Regions from separate parts of the Pararhizobium sp. DWP1-1-3 genome, predicted to be linked through region 1. Evidence: riboswitches for the same ligand, from Rfam matches in the RefSeq annotation. Region 1 holds a riboswitch; the other holds the start of a gene.
What was found. A riboswitch is a leader RNA that binds a small molecule or an ion and turns the genes downstream of it on or off. The one in region 1 is predicted to bind cobalamin.
Positions count from the first base shown of each region.

Region 1 (8,597 bases):
CGCACTCTACGATGTCGAGAACAATGTCGATGTGTCCGGCGCCCAATTGATCCTGTCGGGCGGCGGCGGCGGCATCAGTGCCGACACGTTGTTCAGCCTGTCGCAATTGCGCATGGGTGGCTACTGACCTTCTGCTCGTCAGGCCTTGAGGACCTTGCCGGGGTTCATGATCCCGGCCGGGTCGAAGGCATGCTTGATGCGCTGCATCAGGTCGATCTCGATCGGCGCGCGGACTTCGGCAAGTTCGTCGCGCTTCAGCTGGCCGATGCCATGCTCGGCGGAGATCGAACCGTTGTATTTCAGGACGATGCCATGGACGATGGCGTTCATCTCGCGCCAGCGGCCTATGAACTGATCCTTGTCGGCACCGACCGGCTGCGAAATATTGTAGTGAATATTGCCGTCGCCCATGTGCCCGAACGAGCAGATGCGGGCGCCTGGAATGGCTTTCATTACCGCAGCGTCGGCCTCCGCCATGAACGCCGGAATGTTGGAGACCGGCACGGATACGTCGTGCTTGATCGATCCACCTTCGGGCTTTTGCGCCGGCGACATGCTTTCGCGCATGTGCCAGAGGCTCTTGCGCTGCGCCTCGCTCGCGGCAACGACGGCATTCTCGACGAGGCCGCTGGAGATTTCGGTTTCGAGCAGCGCTGACATCATCCGTTCCGCACTTTCGGCCGAATCCGAGGTCGAGATGTCGATCAGCGCGTACCAGGCATGCACGGTGTCCATCGGATCGCGCACGCCGGGAATGTGTTTTGCGGTGAATTCGACGCCGAGGCGCGGCATCAGTTCGAAACCGGTCAGGGCCGTGCCGCAGAGGCTGGAGGCCTTGTCGAACAGGCTGAGCGCATCATCGACGCTCTTCAGGCCGGCAAAAGCGACCTGATGGCCGCGCGGCCGCGGAAACAGTTTCAGCACCGCGCCGGTGATGATCCCGAGCGTGCCTTCGGCGCCGATGAACAGGTCGCGCAGGTCGTAGCCGGTATTGTCCTTCTTCAGCCGCCGCAGCCCGTCCCAGACCTCGCCGGTCGGCAGAACGACTTCGAGGCCGAGGCAGAGTTGCCGCATGTTGCCATAAGCCAGAACCGCAGTCCCACCGGCATTGGTGGAGAGATTGCCGCCGATCCGGCAGGATCCTTCCGAGCCGAGCGACAACGGAAACAGCCGGTCATGCGCTTCCGCCGCCTTCTGGATATCGGCGAGAATGCAGCCGGCATCGGCGACGATGACATTGCCGACCGGATCGATATCGCGGATGCGGTTCAGCCGCTGCAACGACAGGACGATATCGGCGGCCCCGGTGCGCGGGATCTGTCCCGCCACATGGCCGGTATTGCCACCCTGCGGCACGATCGCGACGCCGGTTTCGCTGGCAAGCTTGAGGATCTGCGAGATTTCCTGAACGCTGCCGGGCCTCAGCACCAGCGGCGCATTGCCCTTGTAGAGGCCGCGGGATTCAATGAGATAAGGCGCGATGTCGGCCTGATCCGTCAGTGCATTCCCGTTGCCGACAATGGCAGCGAAGCGGGCAATGAGATCGGCAGAGGGCAGGGCGTTGGTCATAGGGTCATTCCCGTGGGGCAGCAGCCCGTTCGATCCGGTCGAGGATTGCCTCGCCAAGCCCCTCATTGGGGATGACGCCGAAGGCAATGGTTTGGGCGCCGGAGGCATCGGCCCGTTTCATGAAGGCAAACAGATTGGCAGCGGCTTCGCGCAGGTTTTCGGACGGGCTGAGATCCAAAACGACGACGGCGTTTTCCTCGCCCGGCAAGGGCTTGCCGCCGAACCGTATCAGCGCTTCCCCGGCTTTCACATCCGTTGCGTTCAGCCGCACGGCAGCGCCCGGCGCATAATGGGAAGCCAGCATGCCCGGCGCTTCGATTGCAGCTCCGGCTGTGTCCGGTCTCGCGACCCTCCTGCCGGCCAGCGCCTCGATATCGGCGACGTCCAGACCGCCTGGACGCAGCAGCCGGATTTCATCGCCCTCGACCTTGACGATGGTCGATTCCAGGCCGATTTCCGCAGCGCCGGCATCAAGGATCAGTGCCAGTTTGTCGCCGAGATCGGCTTCGACATGGGCGGCGCTGGTCGGACTGATCTTGCCGGAAGTATTGGCGCTGGGCGCTGCCAGGGGGCTGCCAAAGCGCTTGATGACCTCCCGTGAAAAACCGTCCGGCATGCGGATGCCCAGCGTATCGAGGCCGGCGGAGGCGAGCGGATGGACGCTGCTGTCCGGCTTGATCGGCAGGATCAGCGTCAGCGGTCCCGGCCAGAAGGCTTCGGCCAGCTTCCGCGATAGGGGATCGAAGGCGACATGGGCTTCCGCCATGGCAAAATCGGCGACATGGCAGATCAGCGGATTGAAGCGCGGACGGCCTTTCATTTCATAGATTCGGCTGATCGCGTCCGGATTGGTGGCGTCGGCCGCCAGCCCGTAGACCGTCTCTGTCGGAATCGCCACAGGCAGGCCTTCGCCAAGCGTTTCGCAGGCGGCCGCCAAGGCGCGGTCCGGCTCGGTCCGTGTGTCTATGATCAGCGCCATCAAACTTCCAAACGTCAATGCGCCAGTCCTTAAAAACCCAGGCAGGCGCTCCGGCGTTTCCTTTACAGGGCGAAGCTGGACGTTGCCAAGCGCATTCGCTGGCGATGTGAAGGCTGGCGCCGATTGTGCCTTTTCGCGACAGCCGGAATTCGGGTTTCTTAAAATGCGACAGGTCCGGTTAGCAGCGGGGAAAGTTGCCCATGCTAGCTGTCGGATTCTGCACTCAGCCGGAGCCCTTATGGCCAACAAGAAATCCATGCCGAACGACCTTGCGCTGCGCATCGCCACCGCCATGCATCAGATGGGCATCGATGCCATCCCAAGGAATTACGAACTCGTCTACGAGGCTTATGGCGGGGCCAATCCGGACCTGGTTCGCGAGTTCATCGCGCTCGGCAAGTACAAGTCGCAAACGGCGCTCGATGAACTGGGCCGCAAATATCTGCCGCATCACCACGAGGCGAGCGTGCTGGCGCGATCGACGACGATCGTGCGCGACGAGATGAGCAATTTCATGAACCTCCTGTCGCGCGAAAAAGACCAGCTTGATGATTATGGCAAGCTGATCAGCGAGGCGACAAAGGCGCTGGTGGTGTCCGGTGACGCGAGCCAGGCGGCGCTTGCCAATTCCATCCAGGCGCTGAAGCGGGCCACCGAGCGGCAGGTGTCGCACAATGCCGAAATGGAGCAGAGCGTCACGGCGCAATCGACCGTCATTGCCGGCGTCCAGAAGGATCTTGCCGACTTCGAAGCGCGGAAATTTTCGGATGCAGTCACCGGGCTTGCCAATCGCCGCGCCTTCAACAAGGCGCTGGCCAAGGTCTATGCCGATCCGGATCTGCCGCTTGCCTGCGGCATCGCCATCGCCGAACCCGATACCAGCCGCCGCCTATCGGGAGAGCAGGCGGCGGCATTGGCCGAGCCGCTGGCCCGGCATATCGGCGGCATCATCCAGCAGGCGTTTCCGTCAAGCGAACTCGTCGCCCGTTTCGACGGCACCCGTTTCGGTTTTCTGGTCAATGCGGGCGAGGAGCGGGAGGTGGTGCGGCTTGTGGCGCTGTTGCGCTCGGCCTTGCGCGGCACGCATTTCACACATCCGAAAACCGGGCGCGATCTCGGCTGCGTGACGCTTTCGGTGGGCATCTGCATGTCGGATGATGCCAGCAACGCCTTCGATCTTGTCGGTACGGCGGAAAAGGCGCTTGCCAGGGCGCAGGGCAAGGGCGGCGACCAGACCATCGTTCATGGCGCCGAAGGCGAGCAGCCGCCCGGGCGCGATTGGCTGATCTACAAGCAGTGATCAGAGGCTGCCGATGATCTTGCGAAGCTGTTCGTTGCGGGCGCCAAGCAGAAGCACGTTCTTCAGGGCTTCCTTGGGGTCGCGGGTGCGAAACAACAGCCCGTTGTCATGCACCGCGCGATTGACCGTCAGCTTGCCGGCCTCGGCGTCCATCTCGGTTGCCACAGCGAAATACATCCGTGCATAGCCGAGCTTGATCTTTTCGAAAAAATGCTGGTCGTCGCCGATATCGGAAAAGAAATTGGCAATGTAGAACGACCAGCGGACGTCCTCGAACTTGGCAAATTTCGTCCGTGCGGCCGTCACATGGCAGTAACCGAGATGCGGGCTATCGGCGAGCGTGCGGTGGAAAAGCAGTCTGGGAAACCGGATCGACCGGTGGAAGCCGTTGATCCGCTCATGCGTCGCGGTACCGGCCGCTTCGAGCTTCTTGCCGGTGCGGGTGGCGACTTCCTGATGGGTCAGATAGCGTTTTTCTGTGGCACTCCATTCCTGCTGGTGCCGGTTGATCCGCCCTGTGCGCAGGAATTCGGTATAGATCGCCGCCTTCGGCGATGGAGCCGGCTTCTTGACTGCGGCGGCATCGAAATATCTCAAGTTTGACATCGGCCTGTACCAGAATGCGCGGAATGCAGACAAAGCACTCCGGGGCGTAATCGCTCACGAGATGAAGCTAACGTGTTATGGTTAATGCAGTCTTTCCAGGCATCAACCTTTTGCCGCGCAGTATGCACATGGCGGCGCCAGCACTGGTGCCGCGCGATGTCGCAAAGAGGCCGCTTCGCAGCCGATTGCCGAAGCGTTGCGCGGAAAACCGGCCTTTTGCTGAAAATTCAGCAGATCACGTTGTTTATGCTTATAAAATAGCCACATGGGCCGTGGCTGCATGCAATCTCTTCCGTGTCGTCTTTCTGGAATCGGATGTCGTAAACTGGCGGCTGTTTTTCCGGGCGTGCGGATTAGATGAAGACACTCAAGGTGCCGTCTTTATAGGGAAGGGCGGAGAATTGGGAAGCCGGTCGAAATCCGGCGCTGCCCCCGCAACGGTGGTGGAGCGAAACCTCGGCAAAAGGCCACTGGAGAAATCCGGGAAGGCGCCGGGATCGTCCGCAAGGACAGCTCCAGAGCCCGGAAACCAGCCTTGTGATGAAATTGATATCTGGGTTGCGGCGGGCAGCCGGAAGGAGAACCACTGTAGCCACGCGCTCTCCCGGCGCGCCGGCGGTTCCTTTCCTGTCTGCTGCAACGTTCAAAAAGTTGGCGAGCACAAGGAAATGACCATGGATCTCCGCAGCGAAGTCCTCCGCACATTGAAGAACCGGCGCGGCACGCACAGTCTTGAGCAGGCCTTCTACACCGATCCCGATCTCTACCGGCTCGATATGGAGGAAATCTGGTACAAGGACTGGCTGTTCATCGGTCATGACTGCGAAATCCCGAAATCCGGCAATTATTTCACCGTGCAGGTCGGCGAGTATCCGGTCGTCATCGTCCGCGATCGCACAGGCACCGTGCGGGCGCTGCACAATTCCTGCCGCCATCGCGGCTCGCGCGTCTGCGCCGGTGCCAAGGGCTCGTCCGCCAAGCTTGTCTGTCCCTATCACCAGTGGACTTACGAGCTGGATGGCAAGCTTTTGTTCGCCCGCCAGATGGGCGAGGATTTCGACAAGAACCAGCATGGCCTGAAACCGATCCATTGCGAAACCATCGGCGGCTATATCTTCATTTGCTTGGCCGAAGAGGCGATGGATTTCCAGCCGGTGCGCGACATGGTCTCGTCCTATGTGACACCGCACAATCTGAAAGACACCAAGGTCGCGTTTGAAAGCACGATCATCGAGAAGGGCAACTGGAAGCTCGTCTGGGAAAACAACCGGGAATGCTATCACTGCGCCGCCAACCACCCGGAGCTTTGCCGCACCTATCCGGAAGCCCCGACGGCAACCGGCGTGCAGGGCGCCAAGGACGATCCGGTCATCGCCGCCCATTGGGCACATTGCGAAGCCTCCGGCCTGCCGAGCGAGTTCAAGATCGATCACAAGGGCCAGTTCCGCGTCGCCCGCATGCCGCTGATCGAGGGCGCTGAAAGCTACACCATGTCCGGCAAGCGCGCCGTCAAGCGCCAGCTGTCCGATGATGTCAGCCAGAACCATATCGGCACGCTGTTGCTGTTCCACTATCCGAGCACCTGGAACCATGTGCTGGCCGATCACGCCATCACCTTTCGCGTCCTGCCGCTTGGGCCCGAACTCACCCAGGTCACCACCAAATGGCTGGTGCACAAGGATGCCGTCGAGGGCGTCGATTACAGCATCGACGAGCTGACGCATGTCTGGACCGAGACCAACGACCAGGACCGCCAGATCGTCGAGGAAAACGCCTTCGGCATCCGCTCGCCCGCCTATCAGCCCGGTCCCTATTCGCCGGAGCATGAAGGCGGCGTGATGCAGTTCGTCGAATGGTACACCAACTTCCTGGCGGACCGCCTGCAGGGCAGCTCCATCTCCACCCCTCTGGTTCGGGTCGCCTGACATGACGATTGCCTCATCCTTCCGGCACTTTGACGAGTTGCAGCCGTTCAACGACCGGCAGCAGCTCCTGGAATGCATCTCCGTCACCGCCGAAGGGCCGGACGTGATGACGTTCGGCTTCAAGGCCGACAAGGACAGCTGGTTCCGCTATCTGCCGGGCCAGTTCGTCACGCTCGAGCTGCCGGTTAAGGCGGACGATCCGGTGATGCGCACCTACACCCTGTCCTCGACGCCGTCGCGGCCGTTTTCGGTCGCCGTCACCGTCAAGGCGCAGGCGTCGAGCATCGGCACGCGCTGGATGTTCGAAACCCTCAAGCCGGGCATGAAGCTGAAGGCCTTCGGACCGCTCGGCGACTTCTCCTTCGTGCGTCATCCCGGCGAAAAATACCTGTTCATCTCGGCCGGGTCCGGCATCACGCCGATGATGTCGATGACCCGCTGGATGGCCGATTGCGCCCCGCAGACGGACGTCTCTTTTCTGTCCTGCGCCCGCCAGCCGGATGATCTCTTGTTCCGTGACGAGCTGGAGAACATTTCCCGCAATATGCCGAACCTCAATCTCGGCTTCATCGTCGAGACCCATGCGCCGCGCCACAGCTGGCACGGGCTGCGTGGCCGTATCGAGACCTCCAAACTCGCCTTGCTGGCACCGGATTTCCGCGAACGCACCGTGTTTTGCTGCGGCCCGGAGCCGTTCATGCGCGGCGTCAAATCGATGCTGGAAAGCGTCGGCTTCGACATGAACCGCTACCACGAGGAGAGCTTTCAGCCGGCCAATGCGCCGGATCCGGCAGAGCTTGCCATTCGCGCCGGGGCAGGCGAAGCGGATGCGGCAGCCGTCTCCACCGTCACTTTTACCATGGCCGGCAAGGACGCCAAGTGTCAGCCCGGCCAGACCATCCTGCAGACGGCGCGCTTGGCCGGCGTGCGCATCGGTGCTGCCTGCGAGGGTGGTTTGTGCGGGACCTGCCGGGTGATGAAGATTTCCGGAGAAGTCGAGATGAACCACAATGGCGGTATTCTGGACGACGAAATCGACGAAGGCTACATTTTGGCATGCTGTTCACGGCCGATCGGCGACGTACAGATCGAGGCATAACGCCCGTTGTGCGGGACAACCTAGCGAGAAAATATGTCGTTTACTGTGAGAACCTGCCCGGCCTCGCCGCCTGCAGGCGGCAGCCTTGAAAAACCATCATAGGGTGTTTCGCGGTGGCAAGCTTCGCGTAAGTTGCGGGGCCTAGCCTCAAGGGGCAATCGATACGGGGCGTGACATATGCGAACCAAAGATCTGACCTATGAGCTTCTCCAGGCCTCGAAGATGAGCGCCGAACGCAGCGACAAGAAGATGCTTGTGTTCCTGATCGAGATGGCACTGCTGGAAGCGGAACTATCCATGCCGCCGGCCATCGATATCAAGCGCACCCACCCGGTCCATATTCCCCAGATACCCCGATCGGGAAAATCGCGTATCGACGTCGGAAATACATGAAACTGGCCGGATTGCTACAATCGCGGTTCTACGATTCCGGAACGGCCGGGCTTGCTACCGCCGTCGAGCGGCAGGCTGCAAACACGTCGAGCGCCGGATTGTAGACCTTGGTGACGACGTTCATCATCCCCAGCACGGTGTGGAACAGGTTGTCGTGCGAGGTCGGCGCATCCGCATAGGTCTGAAGGCATCTGCGGTTGAGGCCCGTCAGCTGGGCATACCGGTCGGAAAACCAGGCGATGAAGGGCACATGCGTCTGCTCCGCAGGGGCAAACATGTACGGCGCGCCATGCAGGAACAATCCGTTCTCGCCGAGCGATTCGCCATGATCCGACATGTAGATCATCGCCCCATCGACGCTGTCCTGGTGTTTCTTCAGAAGCTTGATCACCTCGGCGAGGTTATGGTCGGTATAGAGGATCGAATTGTCATAGGCGTTGACGATCTCCTCGCGCGAGCAATCGGAGAGCTGGGGCGTGCGGCAGTCGGGCGTGAAGCGCCGGAATTCTTCCGGATACCGCTGATAATAGGCCGGACCGTGACTGCCGAGCTGGTGCAGCACGATGACGGTATTCCTGGTGATGCCGCCAAGCTTTTCATCGAGCTTGCTCAGGAAAATGTCGTCCAGGCAGCCGTCATCCCTGCAGAGCGGGCTGTTTTTCTGTTTGGTCAGGCTGGCAAAGCTGATGAGGTCGGCGATACCCTTGCTGCCGGTATTGTTGTCCC
Region 1 is NZ_JAFCTR010000002.1:293,289-301,885, reverse strand. It holds gene ACP7BS_RS06050 (DUF1217 domain-containing protein) at 1-127, shown strand, start outside; gene ACP7BS_RS06045 (FAD-binding oxidoreductase) at 139-1,569, opposite strand; gene ACP7BS_RS06040 (L-threonylcarbamoyladenylate synthase) at 1,574-2,548, opposite strand; gene ACP7BS_RS06035 (diguanylate cyclase domain-containing protein) at 2,787-3,848, shown strand; gene ACP7BS_RS06030 (DUF6656 family protein) at 3,849-4,454, opposite strand; cobalamin riboswitch at 4,808-5,006, shown strand; gene ACP7BS_RS06025 (aromatic ring-hydroxylating oxygenase subunit alpha) at 5,129-6,379, shown strand; gene ACP7BS_RS06020 (2Fe-2S iron-sulfur cluster-binding protein) at 6,381-7,478, shown strand; gene ACP7BS_RS06015 (hypothetical protein) at 7,656-7,871, shown strand; gene ACP7BS_RS06010 (phosphoethanolamine transferase) at 7,900-8,597, opposite strand, start outside.

Region 2 (8,597 bases), on a different contig from region 1:
AAGGCGGATGTAGTAGATCGTCTTGATGCCCTTTTTCCAGGCATAGATCTGCGCCTTGTTGATATCGCGCGTCGTTGCCGTATCGCGGAAGAACAGGGTCAGTGAAAGGCCCTGATCGACATGCTGCGTTGCCGCCGCATAGGTATCGATGATCTTATCAGGGCCGATCTCATAGGCGTCCTGGTAATAGTCGAGATTGTCGTTGGTCATGAACGGCGCCGGATAGTAGACGCGTCCGATCTTGCCCTCCTTGCGGATCTCGATCTTCGAGACGATCGGATGGATCGAGGAGGTCGAGTGGTTGATATAGGAGATCGATCCCGTCGGCGGCACGGCCTGGAGGTTCTGGTTATAGAGGCCGCTCGCCATGACATCCGACTTCAGGGCCAGCCAGTCTTCCTGCGTCGGGATGTGGATGCCGGCGGTCTCGAACAGTTCGGCGACACGCCCGGTCGCCGGCACCCATTCCTTCTCGGTGTATTTGTCGAAATAGTCGCCGGAAGCGTATTTCGAGTTCTCAAAACCCTTGAAGCTCGACCCGCGCTCGACGGCGATCCGGTTCGATGCCCGGATGGCATGGTAGGTCACCGTGTAGAAATAGATATTGGTGAAATCGACGCCTTCGTCCGAGCCGTAGTGGATGCGCTCGCGGGCGAGATAGCCGTGCAGGTTCATCTGGCCGAGGCCGATGGCGTGGCTGTCGTCATTGCCTTTCTCGATCGACGGCACCGAGGAGATATGGCTCATGTCGGAAACGGCGGTCAGCGCCCGGATCGACGTCTCGATGGTCTTGCCGAAATCGGAGCTGTCCATCGCGGCGGCAATGTTCAGCGAGCCGAGATTGCAGGAAATGTCCTTGCCCATATGCTCGTAGGATAGGTCGTCATTATATTCGCTGGCCTCGCTCACCTGCAGAATTTCCGAGCAGAGATTGCTCATGGTGATGCGGCCGGCGATCGGATTGGCCCGGTTCACCGTGTCTTCGAACATGATGTAGGGATAGCCGCTCTCGAACTGGATTTCAGCCAGAACCTGGAAGAATTCGCGCGCCTTGATCTTCTTCTTGGAAATGCGGGCATCGTCCGCCATCTCGCGGTACTTTTCCGTGACCGAGATTTCGGTGAACGGCACACCGTAGACGCGCTCCACGTCGTAGGGTGAAAACAGATACATGTCCTCGTTGTTCTTCGCCAGCTCGAAGGTGATATCGGGCACGACGACGCCGAGCGACAGCGTCTTGATGCGGATCTTCTCGTCGGCATTTTCGCGCTTGGTATCGAGAAAGCGCATGATATCGGGGTGATGGGCGTTGAGATAGACGGCCCCTGCCCCCTGGCGGGCGCCAAGCTGGTTGGCATAGGAAAAACTGTCTTCCAGCAGCTTCATCACCGGAATGATACCGGACGACTGGTTTTCGATCTGCTTGATCGGCGCACCGGCCTCGCGGATATTGGTCAGCGACAGGGCAACGCCGCCGCCGCGCTTGGACAGTTGCAGCGCTGAATTGATGCCGCGCGCGATCGATTCCATATTGTCTTCGACGCGCAGCAGAAAGCAGGAAACGAGCTCGCCGCGCTGCTTCTTGCCGGCATTGAGGAAGGTTGGCGTTGCAGGCTGGAAGCGGCCGGAAATGATCTCGTCGACCATGTCGCGGGCCGTCGCCTCGTTGCCCTGCGCCAGCGCCAGCGCCACCATGCAGATGCGGTCTTCGTAGCGCTCGAGATAGCGTTTTCCGTCGAAGGTCTTCAGCGTGTAGCTGGTGTAATACTTGAAGGCGCCGAGGAAGGTCGGGAAACGGAATTTCTTGGCATAGGCGTGATCGTAGAGGTCGCGCACGAAGTTGAACGAATACTGGTCGAGAACCTCGCGCTCGTAATAGCCCTCGGTCACCAGATAATCGAGCTTCTCCCGCAGATTATGGAAGAACACGGTGTTCTGGTTGACGTGCTGGAGGAAATACTGCTTCGCCGCCAGCCTGTCCTTGTCCAGCTGGATCCTGCCCTCGTCGTCATAGAGGTTCAGCATCGCGTTCAGCGCGTGATAGTCAATCGCCTGTTCAGTGACCTTCAAAGGGCGTTCGAGCGTTGAGACGTCCAAAATCGTTCCAATCCATTGATGACATTGGCGACGTCCTCGTCCGTGCCCAGAAGCTCGAACCTGTAGAGGTACGGCACCCGGCATTTATCCGAGATGACATTGCCCGCGAGACCGAACGTCTCGCCGAAATTGCTGTTGCCGGCGGCGATCACGCCCCGGATGAGGGATCGGTTGTCCGCGTTGTTGAGAAAGCGGATCACCTGCTTGGGAACAGCCCCCTTGCCGTCATCGCCGCAATAGGTCGGCAGGATGAGGACGAAGGGTTCGCGCACATCGGGCGTTTCCGCGCCACTGCTGACGGGAATACGGGCCGATTTCAAACCGAGCTTGGCGACGAAGCGATGGGTATTTTCCGACAGGCTGGAATAGTAGACGATCAGGCCCATCGCTTGTCCACCCGCACTCAGGCCGCGCTCAGGACAGCGCGTTGATCTTGTCCGGACGGAATCCAGCCCAATGGTCCTGGCCCGCAATCACCACCGGAACCTGCTGGTATCCGAGGCCGATCACCTTCGCGAAGGCGTCCTCGTCCTTGGAAATGTCGACGACCTGATAGTCGATGCCTTCGCGATCGAGCGCGCGATAGGTCGCGGTGCACTGGACGCAGAAAGGCTTGCTGTAGACGGTAATGTTCATGATGGTCCTCGTGGTCTGTGATATTGCTGGCACACGAAAGGCTCCGAGCCGCTGCACGCGGATCCGATCGTGGGGTCTTGTATTGCGATACTTGCGGGAGGTTAGGCCTGCGCCGCCGATCCCGCATATCTTGGTCTGCGAATTCGATTGACTGACATGCCTTCACCCCGAAGCCTTTTTGGCGGGCATCGGAAGAACGCAATCCAAAGCGGAATCATTCCGCTGCACATCACGCGACCTTCCGGGCACCCCGCCCGTGGACGTTTTGTTCAATGCAGGTCTCCTGGCTTGCGGGTCGTGGCGTCCATTCCGTCTTCCCGAAGCCTGATGCTTCAGTGACCTGAAATGAAACAGACGCTCGCCGCTTACAGTTGCGGGGGCAGCTCCGGTTTTGCCTGCCTTTATGGCCAAGCGCACCGCATTCCCTCTTAGCCTCCCTACCTTGCGATTTGGAGGAACCTTTAACACTAGATATAGTATACGACAGGAAAATAACGTCAATGTGTAGACATCGGAAACATGCCTTGCGGTGCATATTTTTTGCAGCTTTGTGGATAATGGGGAGTTAATGCCCGCCACGGCAATCGGCTGTGGATAGTGGGGCAGCCGCCCGGGACAGTGGCCCCGGTATCAGTAATGAGCCACGCGCGTGGGCCGCCGGGCGCCCGTCTGGACCGGCCGGGACGACGAACCACCTATCACTCGGCAGCGGCAGCTGCACGGCGGCGGCCGATGGTGGCCTGGGTGAGCAGCAGCGCGCCGACGGCGCAGAGCGCGATGCCCGTGGCCATCGGAACGGCCGTGCCGTCGAAGAACACCGAGGCGATCACCATGGCGACGGCGGCGGTGACGAAATGCAGCGTTCCCATCAGCGACGATGCCGTGCCGGCGATTTCGCCGTGGTCTTCCAGCGCCAATACCGCACTGGTCGGAATGACCAGACCGAGAAAGCCGTAACCGACGAACAGGAACGCGGCCATCACCGGCAGCTGGTTGAAGCCGAGGCTCATGACGATGGCCATCGCCGCCATGGTCAGCGCGAAGGCTGCAACGGCGATGCGCATGACCCGGACGAGCCCAAACCGTTCGCCGAACCAGCCGGTCGCCTGCGATACCGCGAAGAACGACACGGCATTGATCGAGAAGGCAAAGCTGTATTGCGTCGGCGACAGGCCGTAATAGTCGATCAGCACGAAGGGCGAGTTGGCGAGATAGACGAGGAAGCTGGAAATGCCGAGGCCGCCGATGAAGGTCAGCGTCAGAAAATTCTTGTCCCTGAGCAGCAGGCCGTAGGCAGCCATGGCGCTGCGCAGGCCACTCCCGGCACGGTGCTCCCTCAGGCGGGTTTCCTGCAATTGCGTCGCCAGCAGGATGAGGCCGATGAAGGCGGCGATCATCACCGCCCAGAACACGCCGCGCCAGCCGTAGAACTCGATGACGGCACTGCCGGTCAGCGGCGCCAGGATCGGCGAGATGCTGAACACCAGCATCAACAGCGACATCAGCCGGGCGGCCTGCACGCCGGTATGCATGTCGCGAACGATGGCGCGCGGGATGACCATGCCGGCAGCTCCGCCGATCCCCTGCAGGAAGCGGAAGGCGATCAGCGTTTCGATATCGCTTGCCAATGCGCAGCCGATGCTGGCGAGCGCAAAGATGCCGATACCGATATAGAGCGGCGCCTTGCGGCCCCACATATCGGACAGGGGACCGTAGACCAGCTGCGCCACCGCAAAGGAGACGAAGAAGGCGAGCAGGCTCAGCTGCACGATATGGTTCTCGGCGCCAAGGTCCTGCCCGATCGAGGGCAGCGCCGGCAGGTACATGTCTATGGCAAACGGGCCGATGGCCGACAACAGGCCGAGGATGAGGGCAGTCCGGAAGAAGGAGGACGTCATGGGGGGCATCTTTCAGAAAACGGCCGCACAAAACCGGGTCGGTCTGGCGCCGCGTTGCTCTCAGGAGTTCACCGTGATCGTTGCCAAGGGCGCGCGGTGCTTGGGAGGACGCCTGCTTGGCAAGCCGTGTCAATATTATTGGACAGAGCTGTAAAATTAGACACCATTGTCTAAAACGTCAAGAGGCATTATCTTCGGCCGATGAAAACCAATCATGACACAGTGCCGAAAATGTCCGTGCATAGCCAGCGCGGGCAATGTGCCAAGCGCAAGTCCATTCTGGAAGCCGCCGCCCAAGTCTTTTGCCGTCAAGGCTTTACCGGCGCCAGCATCGACGAGATCGCCGCCGAAGCCTGCGTCTCGCGTCAGACCGTCTACAACCACTATCGCGAAAAAGAGAACCTGTTCACCGCCGTGGTCGAGGACGTGATGGACCGGGCAAACGCCATGCTGTTCACCACTCTCTCAACCTTTCCCGAGAAGCCGGACAATCTCGAAGACGATCTCGTCGCCTTTGCCGTGCGCCTCAGCCACAATTGCATCTGCAACCAGGATGGAAAATTCCTGCGCAAGCTGGTCCAGTCCGAAGGCGAGCGTTATCCGCACCTGTTCGAAAGCTGGCGCCAGCATGGCCCTGGCAAGATCGGCACGGCACTGGCCGCACTTTTTGCCCGGCTCGCCCACAAGGGCCTTTTGCAGGCAGACGATTTCGACGTTGCGGCGCGTCAATTTCTGGCACTGGTCAATGCCGACCTGCAGATGAGCACGCTGTTTGGCGTCACGCCGACGGAAGCAGAACTGGACATTGCGGCCCGCAATGCCGTGCGGACATTCATGCGGGCCTATGGGCCAGCGCAGGCAAACACGCTGGCTGTCAAGACGGCGTAAGTCCCGGCGTCAGCTGACACCGGTGATCATCGAGACGATCTCGTTCTTGTTGGTCTCCGCAGTCCTGCGGATGCCGATCTGTTTGCCACGCCTCAGAACGCAGATCCGGTCCGACAGCTTGAACACCTGATCGAGGCTGTGGCTGATGATCAGCACGCCGATATTGCGCGACTTCAGCGATTGCACGATTTCCTCGACCTTCGCGGTTTCCGCGACCCCGAGCGCCGCCGTGGGTTCGTCGAGCAGGATCAGCTTCTTTGCCCAGCGGGTGGCCCGCGCAATCGCAACGCCCTGACGCTGGCCGCCGGACAGATCGCGGATCGTCGCGTGCGCCGAGGGGATGCGCACGTCGAGTTCCTTCACCAGCTTTTCCGTTTCCGAAATCATCGTCTTGCGATCGAGCAGGCCGATGCCGTTGGTGAGTTCGCGTCCGAGGAACATGTTCATATAGACCGTCTGCTGGTCGGCCAGCGCCAGATCCTGATAGACCACCTCGATGCCGTGCGAGCGGGCCATGGTGGCGCTGGACATCGCGACCGTCTCGCCCTCGATGGTGATCGTGCCGGAGGACGGGCCATAGACGCCGGAAACAATCTTGATCAGCGTCGATTTGCCGGCACCGTTATCGCCGACGAGGGCAACGATTTCGCCGGGATAGATATCGAGCGAAAAATTCTCGATGGCGACAACGGCGTCGAAATTCTTGCGGATGTCCTTGAGCTGCAGCACAGGGGCCTGAGTGTTCATGGTCATTCTCCTATACCGGCCAGGATTGAGGTTCGCCGAAACCGTTCTCGATGCTTTCGACCTTCGGCAAACCCTTGGATATTCCAGACACGCCGACGACATAGGCGCGGGTGACAAAGGCCTGCCCGCGGAACCCGAAGACGGCGGTGTCGCCGGGCTTCGGCGCCTTCGGTCCACCAGCATCGATCATCGCGTAATAGTCGATGGCCGATGGTGGCGGCACTTCGACACTGCGCAGCGACGATGCCGCGACCGTCGGCTCGTCAGAGACGATCGCCTTGACGTCATAGTCCGGAAAGATCGGGTCGATGTAGAAGCCGCCGCCGAAGCAATACGCCTTGCCGGCGGACAGATGAGAGACCTCGGTGAGGTAGCAGACGGCTGGAAGCTCGGGCAGGTCTTCCACGACATGCAGCGCCGTCGTGCCGTGCAGGCCGTTGCCGGGCTCGCATTGCGTCGCCCCGGCATCGGCCAAGCCCTGCAAGAGAACCGAGGATGTGGTGCCCGGCGCGTTGACCTCAATGCCGGTGCGCCCGGCCTTCGCCAGCGCCTCGGCAGCCTTGGTCAGCGTTGCCAGATTGTGCGTCGGCAAAACCTTGCGGCTCTTGTGGTCGAACAGCAGCGCCGGAAACGTGGTGATCCCGGCAAACCGTCCGCCATCCAGCGCGTCGAAAGCATCGGCCACATCAGCGACATCGGCCGCATCGAAGCCGCCTTCATGGCCGCGATAGAAAGTATCCCCTTCGGCCTTGATGCGGGCAAGCAGGTCCTGCACATAACCCGCCGCCCTGGCGCCTTCAGCGGCTTCATTCGCCTTTTCATCGTTGAAGACGGTCCAGTAGTCCGGGCGGAAGGCAGCGGCAGCGGCTTTGGCTTCATGGCGGGCAACCTGCTGCAGATGACCGAGATGGCCGACGCGGAGGCCTGCCCGGTGGGTGGCGCGGGCGCAGGCCATGTCGACCGCAACGGACCGGTCGATGCCGCCCCGCTGCACGGCCGCGCAGAATGAACTGGCGCGGCCGACCTGCTTGGTCATGGCAAATATCTTAAGGCCGAGCCGGTCGGCCTCTGTCTTCAGCACACCGGCATTGGCTTCGACGGCATCGAGATCCAGCACATAGGCATTGGCCGGGATCTTGCCCTGCCGGTGCAGCGCGATCGCGGCTTCAAGGAGTTTCGGGTTGCGGCGGCGCAGAACGTCGAGAAACATGGGGTATCCTTTCTTCAGCGCAGCTTTTCGCGCAGCGATACGGCGACTGCGGCGAGAATGATAAGACCACGGACGATCATCTGGTCGGACACGGAAAGCCCCATCAGGATCAGGCCGTTGTTGAGCATGCCCATCATCAGCGAGCCGACGAGCGCGCCGACGATCGAGCCTTTGCCACCGTTCAGGAGCGTGCCGCCGACGATGACCGCGGCAATCACCGTCATCAGGTCGGTTTCGCCCAGCGTATACTTTGCCGCCTGAAGACGGCCGGCATAGAGCAGACCGGCAAGACCGGCGAGCGCGCCGCTGATCACCAGCACGGCAAGCCGGATGCGCGGCACGGGAATGCCGGAGACGCTGGCAGCACGGGCGTTGTCGCCGGTCGCCAGTACATGAGCGCCGAACCGGGTCTCACGGAAGATCAGATGCCCGGCGGCGATGGCAATGACCGTCCACCAGATCAGCGAGGGAATGCCGAGCAGCGTACCGGAGCCGAAGAAGCCGGTGAACATGCTATCGGTGACGGGAATGGAGCGCAGGTTGGTGAGCGACCGGGCAACGCCGGCAAACAGCCCAAGCGTTGCCAGCGTCACCAGAAACGATGGCAACCGGACATAGGCGACCAAAAGGCCGTTGACCAGCCCAATGGCAACCCCTGCCCCGACCCCGGCAGCGATGCCGGCGATCATGCCATAGGCGTTCATCGTAACGGCGGCAGAGAGCGCTGCGACCGCGACGGTCGAACCGATCGAAAGGTCGATCTCGCCAGCCGACAGCACGAAGACCATGCCGATCGCCATGATCGTGATCGGCGCCGTCTGCAGCACGATGTTGGAGAGGTTGCGCACCGTCAGGAACCCGCTGTCCTTCAGCACGATGGCGAAGAACAGGAAGATCGCCAGAAAGCCGACATAGACGACATATTGCTGGATATTGATGCGGCTGATCATGCTCATCGCCGGTTTGGCGGCATTGCTTGGGGCGCTGGACATAGCGGTTCCTCCGAAGAGCGGGGGTATGGGCGGGAACCCGTGGCTCCCGCAGGGCAGCGGCACGCTTCATGTGAAGCCGCTGCGACGATTTCAATCTGCGCCGGAGCGCGGATAGTTACTTGATGGCGT
Region 2 is NZ_JAFCTR010000008.1:7,730-16,326, forward strand. It holds gene nrdE (class 1b ribonucleoside-diphosphate reductase subunit alpha) at 1-2,097, opposite strand, end outside; gene nrdI (class Ib ribonucleoside-diphosphate reductase assembly flavoprotein NrdI) at 2,067-2,483, opposite strand; gene nrdH (glutaredoxin-like protein NrdH) at 2,512-2,733, opposite strand; cobalamin riboswitch at 2,990-3,211, opposite strand; gene ACP7BS_RS17055 (multidrug effflux MFS transporter) at 3,432-4,631, opposite strand; gene ACP7BS_RS17060 (TetR/AcrR family transcriptional regulator) at 4,863-5,519, shown strand; gene ACP7BS_RS17065 (ATP-binding cassette domain-containing protein) at 5,529-6,266, opposite strand; gene ACP7BS_RS17070 (alanine racemase) at 6,277-7,476, opposite strand; gene ACP7BS_RS17075 (ABC transporter permease) at 7,491-8,468, opposite strand; gene ACP7BS_RS17080 (substrate-binding domain-containing protein) at 8,584-8,597, opposite strand, start outside.
Region 2: linked by a shared signal. The riboswitch ahead of nrdH (glutaredoxin-like protein NrdH) and the one ahead of ACP7BS_RS06025 (aromatic ring-hydroxylating oxygenase subunit alpha) in region 1 are both predicted to bind cobalamin.